DNA from 3 places in the Pelagovum pacificum genome. Region 1 is predicted to be linked to each of the others. Evidence: riboswitches for the same ligand, from Rfam matches in the RefSeq annotation. Region 1 holds a riboswitch; each other region holds the start of a gene.
What was found. A riboswitch is a leader RNA that binds a small molecule or an ion and turns the genes downstream of it on or off. The one in region 1 is predicted to bind cobalamin.
Positions count from the first base shown of each region.

Region 2: another riboswitch for cobalamin. It lies ahead of I8N54_RS16455 (aromatic ring-hydroxylating oxygenase subunit alpha); the one in region 1 lies ahead of I8N54_RS00945 (HupE/UreJ family protein).
Region 3: another riboswitch for cobalamin. It lies ahead of I8N54_RS07080 ((2Fe-2S) ferredoxin domain-containing protein); the one in region 1 lies ahead of I8N54_RS00945 (HupE/UreJ family protein).

Region 1 covers NZ_CP065915.1:187,411-190,681, forward strand. Annotated here, with positions in the region: gene cobW (cobalamin biosynthesis protein CobW) at 1-838, opposite strand, end outside; gene I8N54_RS00945 (HupE/UreJ family protein) at 906-1,556, opposite strand; cobalamin riboswitch at 1,677-1,897, opposite strand; gene I8N54_RS00950 (Gfo/Idh/MocA family protein) at 1,957-3,015, opposite strand; gene I8N54_RS00955 (GMC oxidoreductase) at 3,036-3,271, opposite strand, start outside.
Region 2 covers NZ_CP065915.1:3,358,174-3,361,444, reverse strand. Annotated here, with positions in the region: gene I8N54_RS16460 (hybrid-cluster NAD(P)-dependent oxidoreductase) at 1-865, opposite strand, end outside; gene I8N54_RS16455 (aromatic ring-hydroxylating oxygenase subunit alpha) at 870-2,105, opposite strand; cobalamin riboswitch at 2,230-2,431, opposite strand; gene manD (D-mannonate dehydratase ManD) at 2,602-3,271, shown strand, end outside.
Region 3 covers NZ_CP065915.1:1,425,742-1,429,012, forward strand. Annotated here, with positions in the region: gene I8N54_RS07075 (DUF6653 family protein) at 41-550, opposite strand; cobalamin riboswitch at 979-1,196, shown strand; gene I8N54_RS07080 ((2Fe-2S) ferredoxin domain-containing protein) at 1,288-1,995, shown strand; gene I8N54_RS07085 (ABC transporter substrate-binding protein) at 1,992-2,924, shown strand; gene I8N54_RS07090 (FecCD family ABC transporter permease) at 2,954-3,271, shown strand, end outside.

The DNA of each region.
Region 1 (3,271 bases):
GGTCGGCGACTTTCTCGGCATAGGCCTTCGGGTCGGCGATCTCTCCGGTGGTGACGACGAAGCTCTCGAATTCATCGTGGTCGTGATGATGATCGTCGTCCTCATCGGCGTGATGGTGGTGGTGCACTTCGTGCCGGGCCTCGACATCGGTTTCCGCGGCGAGGTTCTGGCCGAGCAGGACCTCGACCGGCAGCACGCCCATCGTCGTCTTGATGACCTGAACGCCGGCGCGGCTTTCGGCCTTGAGCACGGCGGAGAGGTGGTCGCTTTCCTCTTCCCCCAACAGATCGCTCTTGTTCACCACGATCATGTCGGCGCAGGCGATCTGGTCGTCGAACAGCTCTGACAGCGGGGTCTCGTGGTCGAGATTGTCGTCCATCGCCCGCTGGCGGTCCACAGCGGCGGTATCATGGGCGAAGCGGCCCTCGGAGACAGCCTTGCCGTCGACCACCGTGACGACGCCGTCCACGGTGACCCTGGTCGAGAGGCCGGGCCAGTTGAAGGCGCGGACCAGTGGCTGCGGCAGGGCGAGCCCGGAGGTCTCGATCACGATGTGATCGGGGGGCAGGTCGCGGGCGAGCAGCTTCTCCATCGTCGGCACGAAATCCTCGGCGACGGTGCAGCAGATGCAGCCGTTCGACAGCTCCATCACGTCGTCGTCTGTGCAGGTCTCGTCGCCGCAGCCCTTCAGGATGTCGCCGTCGACGCCGAGGTCGCCGAATTCGTTGATGATGAGCGCGATCCGCTTGCCGTTGGCGTTCTGGAGCATGTTGCGGATGAGCGTCGTCTTCCCGGCGCCGAGGAAACCGGTGACGATGGTGGCGGGGATCTTGGCCATGTTCTGCCTTGTCGGGAAAAGGGTGCGGGCGGCCCCATCAGCAGGGCCGCCTCGTTGTCTGGTCGGATCAGGCGCCGGTCATCGCGGCGAGCAGCGGGCCTTCGAGCGTTTCGAGCGCGAGGAAGACGCCGACACCGGCCACCGCAGCGCCGGCGAGGCGGGCGTTTATGGACGATGCCTCGGTCGCGCCGAGCAGGCCGCGGGCGACGAACTGGGCGCCGAGCGCGATGGCGTACTGCGTGATGGCAAGGAAGAGCAGGTAGCCGACCAGCACCGCGCCACCGACGCCACCCTCCTGACCGGCGATGGAGCCGGCGAACGCGGAGCCGTGGAACAGGCCGAAGACGGCGAACAGCGCCACGGCAGTCGTCAGCGACAGCGCGCGACCGGCGAGGATCACGCCGCCCAGCACGAGCAGCGAGAGCACGATGACCGTCTCGACGGCGGGCAGGCCGAGGCCGGCGTAGGTCACGAGGCAGCCGACGATCATCGCGGCGACGTAGGCCAGCGGGGCCATAAGACGGGCCGGCGTGAAAGCGGCGGCGATGCCCATGGCGGCCACGAAGAACAGGTGGTCGAAGCCGAGCACCGGATGCCCGACGCCCGACAGCGCGCCGTGTGCGAAGGTCTCCATCGGCATCCCGCCAAGCGGGTGGTGCGCGAAGGCGGGCGTGGCGGCGAGGGTCGCGGCCGCGGCGGCGGTAAGGATACGTTTCATCTAGATTTGGTCCCCTTCGGTTCATCAAAGGGGGTTGTCTCGTCGGGAAGCCGGGCGTTGTCCTTGCGCGGCAGACCCCTACGGAACACCCCGTCCGTGTTGCAGTCTCCACGGGACCTCATGGTCCCGCGGTGCGCGGCAGGTCTCCTGGCTTGCGGGTCGTCACGGTTCGCCGCCTTCCCGGTTTCCCAGTGGCTTCGTGGCGAACCGCTCACCGCTTACAGTCGCGGGGGCGGCTGCGGCATTGGGCCTCCTGATTGGATCGGCCCTCACCGCATTCCCTATTCATCCCGGGGGAGTCCTGCGGACTCCGGACGGGAACCGAGCACGTTCTTCTTGCGGGCGGGGCAAGGGCGCTGTCAAGCGCCGCCGTTCGCGTCGGCCCCCTCCCGGCCGGGCGTCAGAGGCGGATCGGCTTGCCGGTGCGGATGCTCTCGTCCGCGGCGAGGCAGATGTGCAACGATGCGACCGCGTCGGTCATGTGCCGGTCGAGGTCCACACCCTCGGTGATCGCGCGGTAGAGGAAGTCCTGCTCCCGGTCGCAGAGGTCCTGGTGGCCGGGCTCGTCGGACATGTCGAGCCACTCGTCCTCGCGCAGCAACTGATCGTTGCCGTCCATCTCCGCATGGTGGACCCGGATACGGGAGGTCTGGGTGTGGGCGTTGATGTCGGCGGAGTGAGCGCTTTCCTCCATCACGATGGAGACCGCACCGTTCGGGGACATGACATCCTTCACGAAGTAAGCGGTTTCCGAGATCATCGGCCCCCACGCCGCTTCGTACCAGCCAGAGGACCCGTCTTCGAACAGCACCTGGAACTGGCCGTAGTTGTACATGCCGTCGGGCAGGCCCTTGGCGAGCGTCGTGCCCATGCCGCGTACCTCCACCGGTCGGGAGTCGGTGATCTGGCACATCACGTCGACGTAGTGGACGCCGCAATCGACGATCGGGGAGGTGGTCTGCATGATCGACTTGTGGATGCCCCACGCGGCGCCGGAGGATTGCTGGTTGAGGTTCATCCGGAACACGAACGGACCGCCGAGCTTGCGGGATTCCTCGATCAGACGCATCCACGACGGGTGGTGGCGCAGGATGTAGCCGACGACCAGCTTTCGGTCGTTGGCCCGCGCCGCCGCGACGACACGCTCCGCGTCCGCCACGTTGGCGGCGAGCGGCTTTTCCACGAAGACGTGCGCGCCGGCTTCGAGTGCGGCAACGGCAAAGTCGGCGTGGGTGTTGGTGTGCGTCGAAATCGACACGACGTCCGGCTTCAGCTCGTCCAGCGTCGCCATGAAGTCATTCATCACCGGGTAGCCGGACAGCTCCTGCGGCAGGGTTGGGGTCGAGCGGTTCACGAGGCCGACGATCTTGTAACCGGGGTGCGCGTGATAGGCGAGCGCGTGGCTGCGCCCCATCTGGCCAAGACCGACGACCAGGACGGAAAGGGGTTCGGTGCTCATCGGATGATCTCCGTTTCTTCTCAGACGCTGCGCTTTTCGGCAGCGATGCGGCGCGCGCCGAGGGTGGCGAGCGCGACGCTGTAGGGGGTCGGGTTGGTGGCGGTGATGGTCGGGATCACGCCGTTGCCGGCGACATGCAGGTTCTCGAAGCCCCAGACCCGGCTGTCACGGTCGCAGACGCTCGTGCCGTCGTCCGTCTCGCCCATCCGGATCGTGCCCTGGTAGTGCAGTGAACTGCCAATCGGCAGAACGGTGG
Region 2 (3,271 bases), 870 kb from region 1:
CCGTTTCCGAGCAGGTGGTCGAGCTTCCGGAGGCGGCGAAGTGGATCTCGGCCTTGGTATCCTCGTCCGGAACCACATCCTCGGGCAGTGGAAGCTCAGTCCCGACCGGCGCGGAGAAGCTTTCCTGATGGAACCGGTCCATGTCGAAGCCGAGCCCGGCGAGCGCCTCGCGCACGGCGGTCATGAAGGGTTCCGGCCCGCAGCAGAACACCTCACGCTCGAGGTAGTCCGGTGCGACGAGGCCGAGGATCAACTGGTTCATCCGCCCTTGGAGGCCGGTCCAGGGGTGGAAGCGGTCGGGCTGCTCGATCACCCACTTCAGGTCGATGCCGGGCACCCGGCTCGCCATGTGCTCCAGTCGCTCACGAAAGATGATCTCCGACGGGCGGCGGGCGCAGTTGACGAAGACGACGTCCGGCTCGGTGCCGAGATCGTACATGTAGGTGGTCATCGCCATCATCGGCGTGATGCCCGAACCGGCGGAGATGAAGAGGTACTTGTCGGATTCGTGGTGCAGGTGGCTGAAGCGGCCGGCCGGACCGATCGCTTTCAGCCGCATACCGGGCTTCAGGTTGTCGAGCAGCCAGCGCGTCGCCACGCTGGCGCCCTGCGCCTTCGCCGTGATGGACAGCGACCGCGGCCGCGATGGCGAGGACGAGATCGTCCAGGTCCGGTGCACGGGACCGCCCGGCACCGGGACCTCGAGGGTCAGGAACTGGCCCGGGAGGAAGTCGAACAACGCCCCCGACGGCGCCCGGAAGGCGAAGGTGGCCGTATCCGGCACCTCGGGGATGATCGAAACGCATTCGAGCATCTCGCTGTCGTTCCAGATCGTCCGGGAGGGGAAGGAGGAGAGGTCGTTCATGCGGTCACTCCGCTGCGAGGGACGCCGTGTTGCCGCCGAGCCGTTCCGTCATGGTGTTGCAGTACCAGTCGACGAACTGGATCACGCCGGATTCCTGAAGGCTGGAATAGGGGCCGGGGGTGTAGGCGGGAGAGTTGATGCCCTGCTGGTTGTCCTCGACCACGCGGCGGTCCTCGTCGTTGGTCGCGATCCAGACTTCGGTGAGCCGTTTGAGGTCGTAGTCCACCCCCTCGACTGCATCCTTGTGGACGAGCCACTTCGTCGAGACCTCGGTCTCGTTCGGGGAAATTGGTGTGACGCGGAAGACGATCGAGTGATCGGCGAGGAAGTGGTTCCACGTTGTCGGGTAGTGGAATTTCAGGAGTGAGCCCGCGTCGTCGAACGGCACGCGGCCAAGGCGACGTTGCACGGCGATCCCGCCATCCATCGTGTAGCTCTTCGCGCCGACCTTTAGCGGCATCCGGGCGAGCCGGTACTGGCCGTCATCCGACAACCGGAAGTTCGAGGTAATGCCGGCGGCTTCGCAGCGGTCGAAGTGTGCCTGGATGTGGGCCGGCACCTCGCCGCCCTCGCCGATGCCTGCGACGCTCGGATCGTCGGGGAAGGTGCGGCAGAGAGCGGGATGGTTGCCGCCGCAATGGTAGCACTCGCGGTTGTTCTCCCAGACCAGCTTCCAGTTGCCGTTCTCGATGATCGCGCTTTCGTACGCCACCTTCGCGTTCGAGAGGTCGTGCGGCTCGAGGTAGGGACGGGCAAGATCGGCGAAAGCGTCGAAGTCGGGCGCTTCGTCGGCGAGGCAGATGTAGACGAGCCCGCAGAGTTCGCGGCAATGCACCGTCTTCAGCCCATGCGCGGACGGATCGAACCCGGCGTCCATGTCGCGCGCCCACAGCAGGCGGCCGTCGAGCTCATAGGTCCACTGGTGATAGGGGCAGACCAGCTTGGGCGCGGTGCCCTTCGCGGCCTTGCAGATCAGCGACCCGCGGTGCCGGCAGGAATTGTGGAAGGCGCGGATCACGCCGTCGGCGCCGCGCACGATGATGATGCGGTAGGCGCCGACCTTGTGGGTCACGTAGCTCCCGGTTTTCTCCAATTCGCAGGACGGGATCGCGAACAGCCAGTCGTGGTACCAGATGGTCTCGAGGTCCTGCGCGTAGATGTCGGGGTCGGAATAGAACGCCTGCTCCAGCGCATGGCCGGGGCGGCGGCGGGAGAGAAGCTGTTGGAAATGCGTCTGCATGTCGGTCTGGCCTTGCTGCCGCGCCCCGCGGCTTCTCTTGGATGGAACGGGCGGCTGACCCTGCCGGTGTCGCGGTGGGGCGAGGAGCCGCGATCCGGTCGTGGGCCCTCACCGCCACCCGCGGTTGAGCATTCTGCGCAAGGCCGGTGTCCGGGCTGCGAGAGCGGGCTGCCGGACGGACGCTCGGGTCTCTGGCGGGGCTCCTCCTCCCCTTCGTGACCACAGGCGCCCGCCGCTCTCTCACCGGTGCGGGGGCAGCGCCGGCATTTCACCGGCTTTCCCAGTTCGCAGCCCCGTCGGACCGCTCCTTGCCGTTTCCGCATACAGACAATCGCGGTGTCGAATCGTCGCTTTTGCGACTTCGTGCCGCGCGGATTCGACGTGGCGTCTTTTCTCTGCCGGAACGGGCCGACCCTCTGCCTCGACCGCGGTCGGGGTGCATGCTACCCCGACCCTGCGGCACAAGGGGCACCGCGACGCCAAGGAAGGGCAGGCCATGAAAATCACCGACATCAAGGTCTTCGTGACCTGTCCGGGACGCAACTTCGTCACTGTGAAAGTCTATACCGACGAGGGGCTTACCGGCGTCGGCGATGCGACCCTCAACGGGCGCGAGCTCGCCGCCGCAGCCTACCTCGAAGAGCATGTCGTGCCCTGTCTGATCGGGCGTGATCCGCGGATGAGCGAGGACATCTGGCACTACCTCTACCGGGGCGCCTACTGGCGGCGTGGCCCGGTGACGATGGCCGCCATCGCCGGGATCGATACCGCGCTGTGGGACATCAAGGCGAAGGCGGCGAACATGCCGCTTTACCAGCTTCTCGGCGGGGCGAGCCGTACGAAGGTGCTCTGCTACACCCACGCGCAGGGCCGCGAGATCGGCGAGGCCGTCGACGCGGTCGGCGAGCGGATGTCTCAGGGCTACAAGGCGATCCGGGCACAGGTCGGCATCCCCGGTCTTCCGGATGTCTACGGGACCGGGGACGGCACGCTGACCAACACCGCGGATGACGCGGGACTGCCGAAGGAAGAGGTCTGGTCGACCACGAAGTACCTCCCCCGCATCCCGCAGCTGTTCGAGGAGATACGCGCAGCGCACGGCGACGAGATTCACCTGCTGCACGACGCGCACCATCGCCTGACGCCGATCGAGGCGGCACGACTTG
Region 3 (3,271 bases), 1.2 Mb from region 1:
GCTGATCAAGCGGCCATCAAACATGTTGAGGGGCCTGACCTTAGTAGTCCCATTTCCGATACTCTTCGTTCTCGGACTTCATCATCTCATATAGCCAAACCATACGATCAAGATACCAACTCTTACCAAGGTATGCCAGCGAGACGCCGAGAACGGCGCCCCAGATCGAATAATAGACAATCGCCCAGATCGCTATCAGCATGCCAGCCGACGAAATAATATTCAGGATTGAGTACAGCGGTGTCTTGTGGACATGGGGAATCTCGATTTTGTCCCTGTTAAGGTAAACCCTCTCCCCCAGCACAGATTTCGAAGCCCAATTTCTCGTCGACTTGGGCTTCGCGAAGAAAACCGGATTAAAAAACATCCAAAGCAGGGAGACAATTCCTGGGATCATGGACCACCAGCCAATCCAGACGCGGCTCCAGAACGCGAGCACGATAAGGGGCAGGACGGAATACCTTGTCCAAACGCTCCATGGATTGGCGTGCTTCATCCAATTATCATCGGTCAGCCGGAACGCCTGCGCGACTTTTCTTTCGAGTGTCATCGTACCCCGCTTTAACGTGCCATTGGATACTGCAGCAAATGTTCGGGATCCAACCAACGTGATGCACAGGCCGAGCTTTGAAAGCGGCGGTTCAGAGAACCGGTCGATCCGTACTGCGCGACGGAGCGTTGGCGGCCCTTGGAGGTCATCTATTCTCTGCAGAACTCGTTAATAGTCCTTCAGAGAGTAAGAAAAGCGCCTGTTCGTGCAACTTGCAAGCCAATCCAGATCAGGCGAGCTAAGCCAAAAAACTGCTCAGGAACGTCGTACTAGGTCCTGGAAAACTCTGGGACCAAGGCGCTGACCACCTACAAGCTTTGCTTGATCTAGGTTCTGGCGCGTTAAGCGCCGGCCGTGGTTCACGTCGGCGATCGCGGAGGTCCCGGCACGGCCTCGGTGACGACGGCTTGACCCCGCGCACGTCTCACGGCACCTTCCGTCCCGATGGTTCTCGCACGCCAGACCGGCACGCGGGATGAAAAGGGAACACGGTGCGGTGTAGCCATAAGGCGCCAAATCCGTGACTGCCCCCGCAACTGTAAGCGGTGAGCTCCCCCGGCATGACCACTGGACCGACGCGGTCCGGGAAGGGTCGGGGCAGCATGGACCCGCGAGTCAGGAGACCTGCCATCGCTCAATTGTAACCCATCGGGCGGGGTGTCCCGGGGAGGAATAGCGATGACGACTTCGGCCATCCGGCCGCGCATTCGACCCGGTGCCCCGACAGGGCAGTGGCCATGCGCATCACGATCTACCTGATTTCGGCAAGTTACCTGAGCCGCTCCCGCTTCCGGCAGATCGCCGATGGCCTGGTCGCCGCGTCGGACGGGCCCGCCCGGGCCCTGCGGCTGGAGGAGGACGGCCAGAGCCTGTGGCACGCGCTGGACGCCGCCCGTGACGAGGGCGCGAAAGAGATCCTGCTTCGACCGACGGGCATTCCCTTCTCGCAGAGCCTCGCGGCCTGGCTGCCGGGGGCGGCTGCGGACTGGCTTGCCCGGCAGGGTGACGAGGCGCCCTTGGTGCTCTGGACCGATCCTGTCGACCTCGACCCTGCGATCCATGCCGTCCTTGCGAACGCCCCTTGTGAGCCACGGCCGATCGCCGCGTCGCGGGGTGCTGCAAACGGAAGAGGGTGGGACACTCTGGGGCCGGTCGGACGCCACGTCCTCGTCTGCACCGGGCCGCGCTGCCACATGCGCGATGGGACCGATCTCGCGCGCGAAATCTCCCGGCAGACGTCGCTCGCCGGCCTCAGGGACGTGGAGGTGATCCGCACCTCCTGCCTCGTGCCCTGCAATCGCGGCCCGGTCGTCATCCTCTATCCGCAGGGCCAGTGGTTCCGCCTGACCAGCCGCGCCGATGTTGCCCGTTTCGTCGAGAAGGCGCTCGTTCAGCGCGTCGCTTGCCCCGATCTCGAGACCTTCATCACAGGAGAACCCGCATGAAGTCCCTTGTCCTTTCGCTTCCCGTTGCGCTCATCGCCATGGGCGCACTTGCGCAGGAGACCACGGTCGAAACCTGCTACGGCCAGCAGACCTTCGACGCGGCGCCGACCCGCGCCGTCACGCTGAACCAGCAGGCGACCGAAGTGATGCTGGCGCTCGGGCTGGAGGGCAGCATGGTGGGGACCGCCTACATGGACGACGAGATTCCGGCGCAGTGGGCGGAGGCCTACGAGAGCGTGCCGGTGCTGGCGGAGCAATATCCTGCGCGGGAGATCGTGCTGGCCGAAGAACCCGACTTTCTCTTTGCCGGCTTCGGCTCGGCCTTCAACGAGGACAACCTCGGTGCGGCGGAGGACTGGCACGAGCTCGGGATCGGCACCTACCTTGCCAACGCCTCGTGCAGTGATCTGCACCCGGAGGGCGAGCCGCTCACGACCCAGCCCATCTTCACCGACATCGAGATCATCGGCGACATCTTCGGCATCGAGGACCGGGCCGCCGAGGTCGCCGCCGAGATCCGGGCGCGGTTCGATGCGGTCTCCGACGCCGCGCCGGGCGCAGGCATGACGGCCTTCCTTTTCGACAGCGGCGATACCGCGCCCTACACCGCCGGCTGCTGCGGTTCGGCTGCGACGCTGATGCGGCAAGTCGGCCTCGAGAGCATCACGGCCGATGTCCAGGGCCGCTGGGCAGAGGTGAGCTGGGAGTTGGTCGTCGCCGCCGATCCGGACGTGATCGTCCTGAACGATGCAGACTGGTCGACGGCCGACGAGAAGCGCGCCTACATGGAAAATGACCCGGTTCTCGGCGAACTCCGCGCTGTGCAGGCGGGCAGGTTCGTCACCGTGCCATTCTCGCAGACCGTCCTCGGCATGCAGTTTGTCGACGGCGTCGAAAACCTCTCCGACCAGCTCGGCGCACTGGAGTGACCTCAGGGCGACGGACATTTCTCTGGCCGATGTCGCTCGCGCTGCTTGGTGCGGCGATGCTGGCCGGGGTCTTCTGGGGCACCGCGCAGATTGGCTGGAGCGACCGCTGGGCAATCCTCACCGGCGATCCGGAGGCGCCGAGGTCGCTGAGCCTGATCGTATGGCAATGGCGGATGCCCCGTGTCCTCGCGGTGGCGCTGATCGGGGCGGGCCTGTCGCTGGCGGGCGCGCTGATGCAGACTGCCCTGCGCAACCCGCTGGCCGACCCCTACCTCATGGGGTTGTCATCCGGCGCCTCCGCCGCGGCGGTCGCCATGATCATCTGGGCACCCGCCTGGATCGCCGAT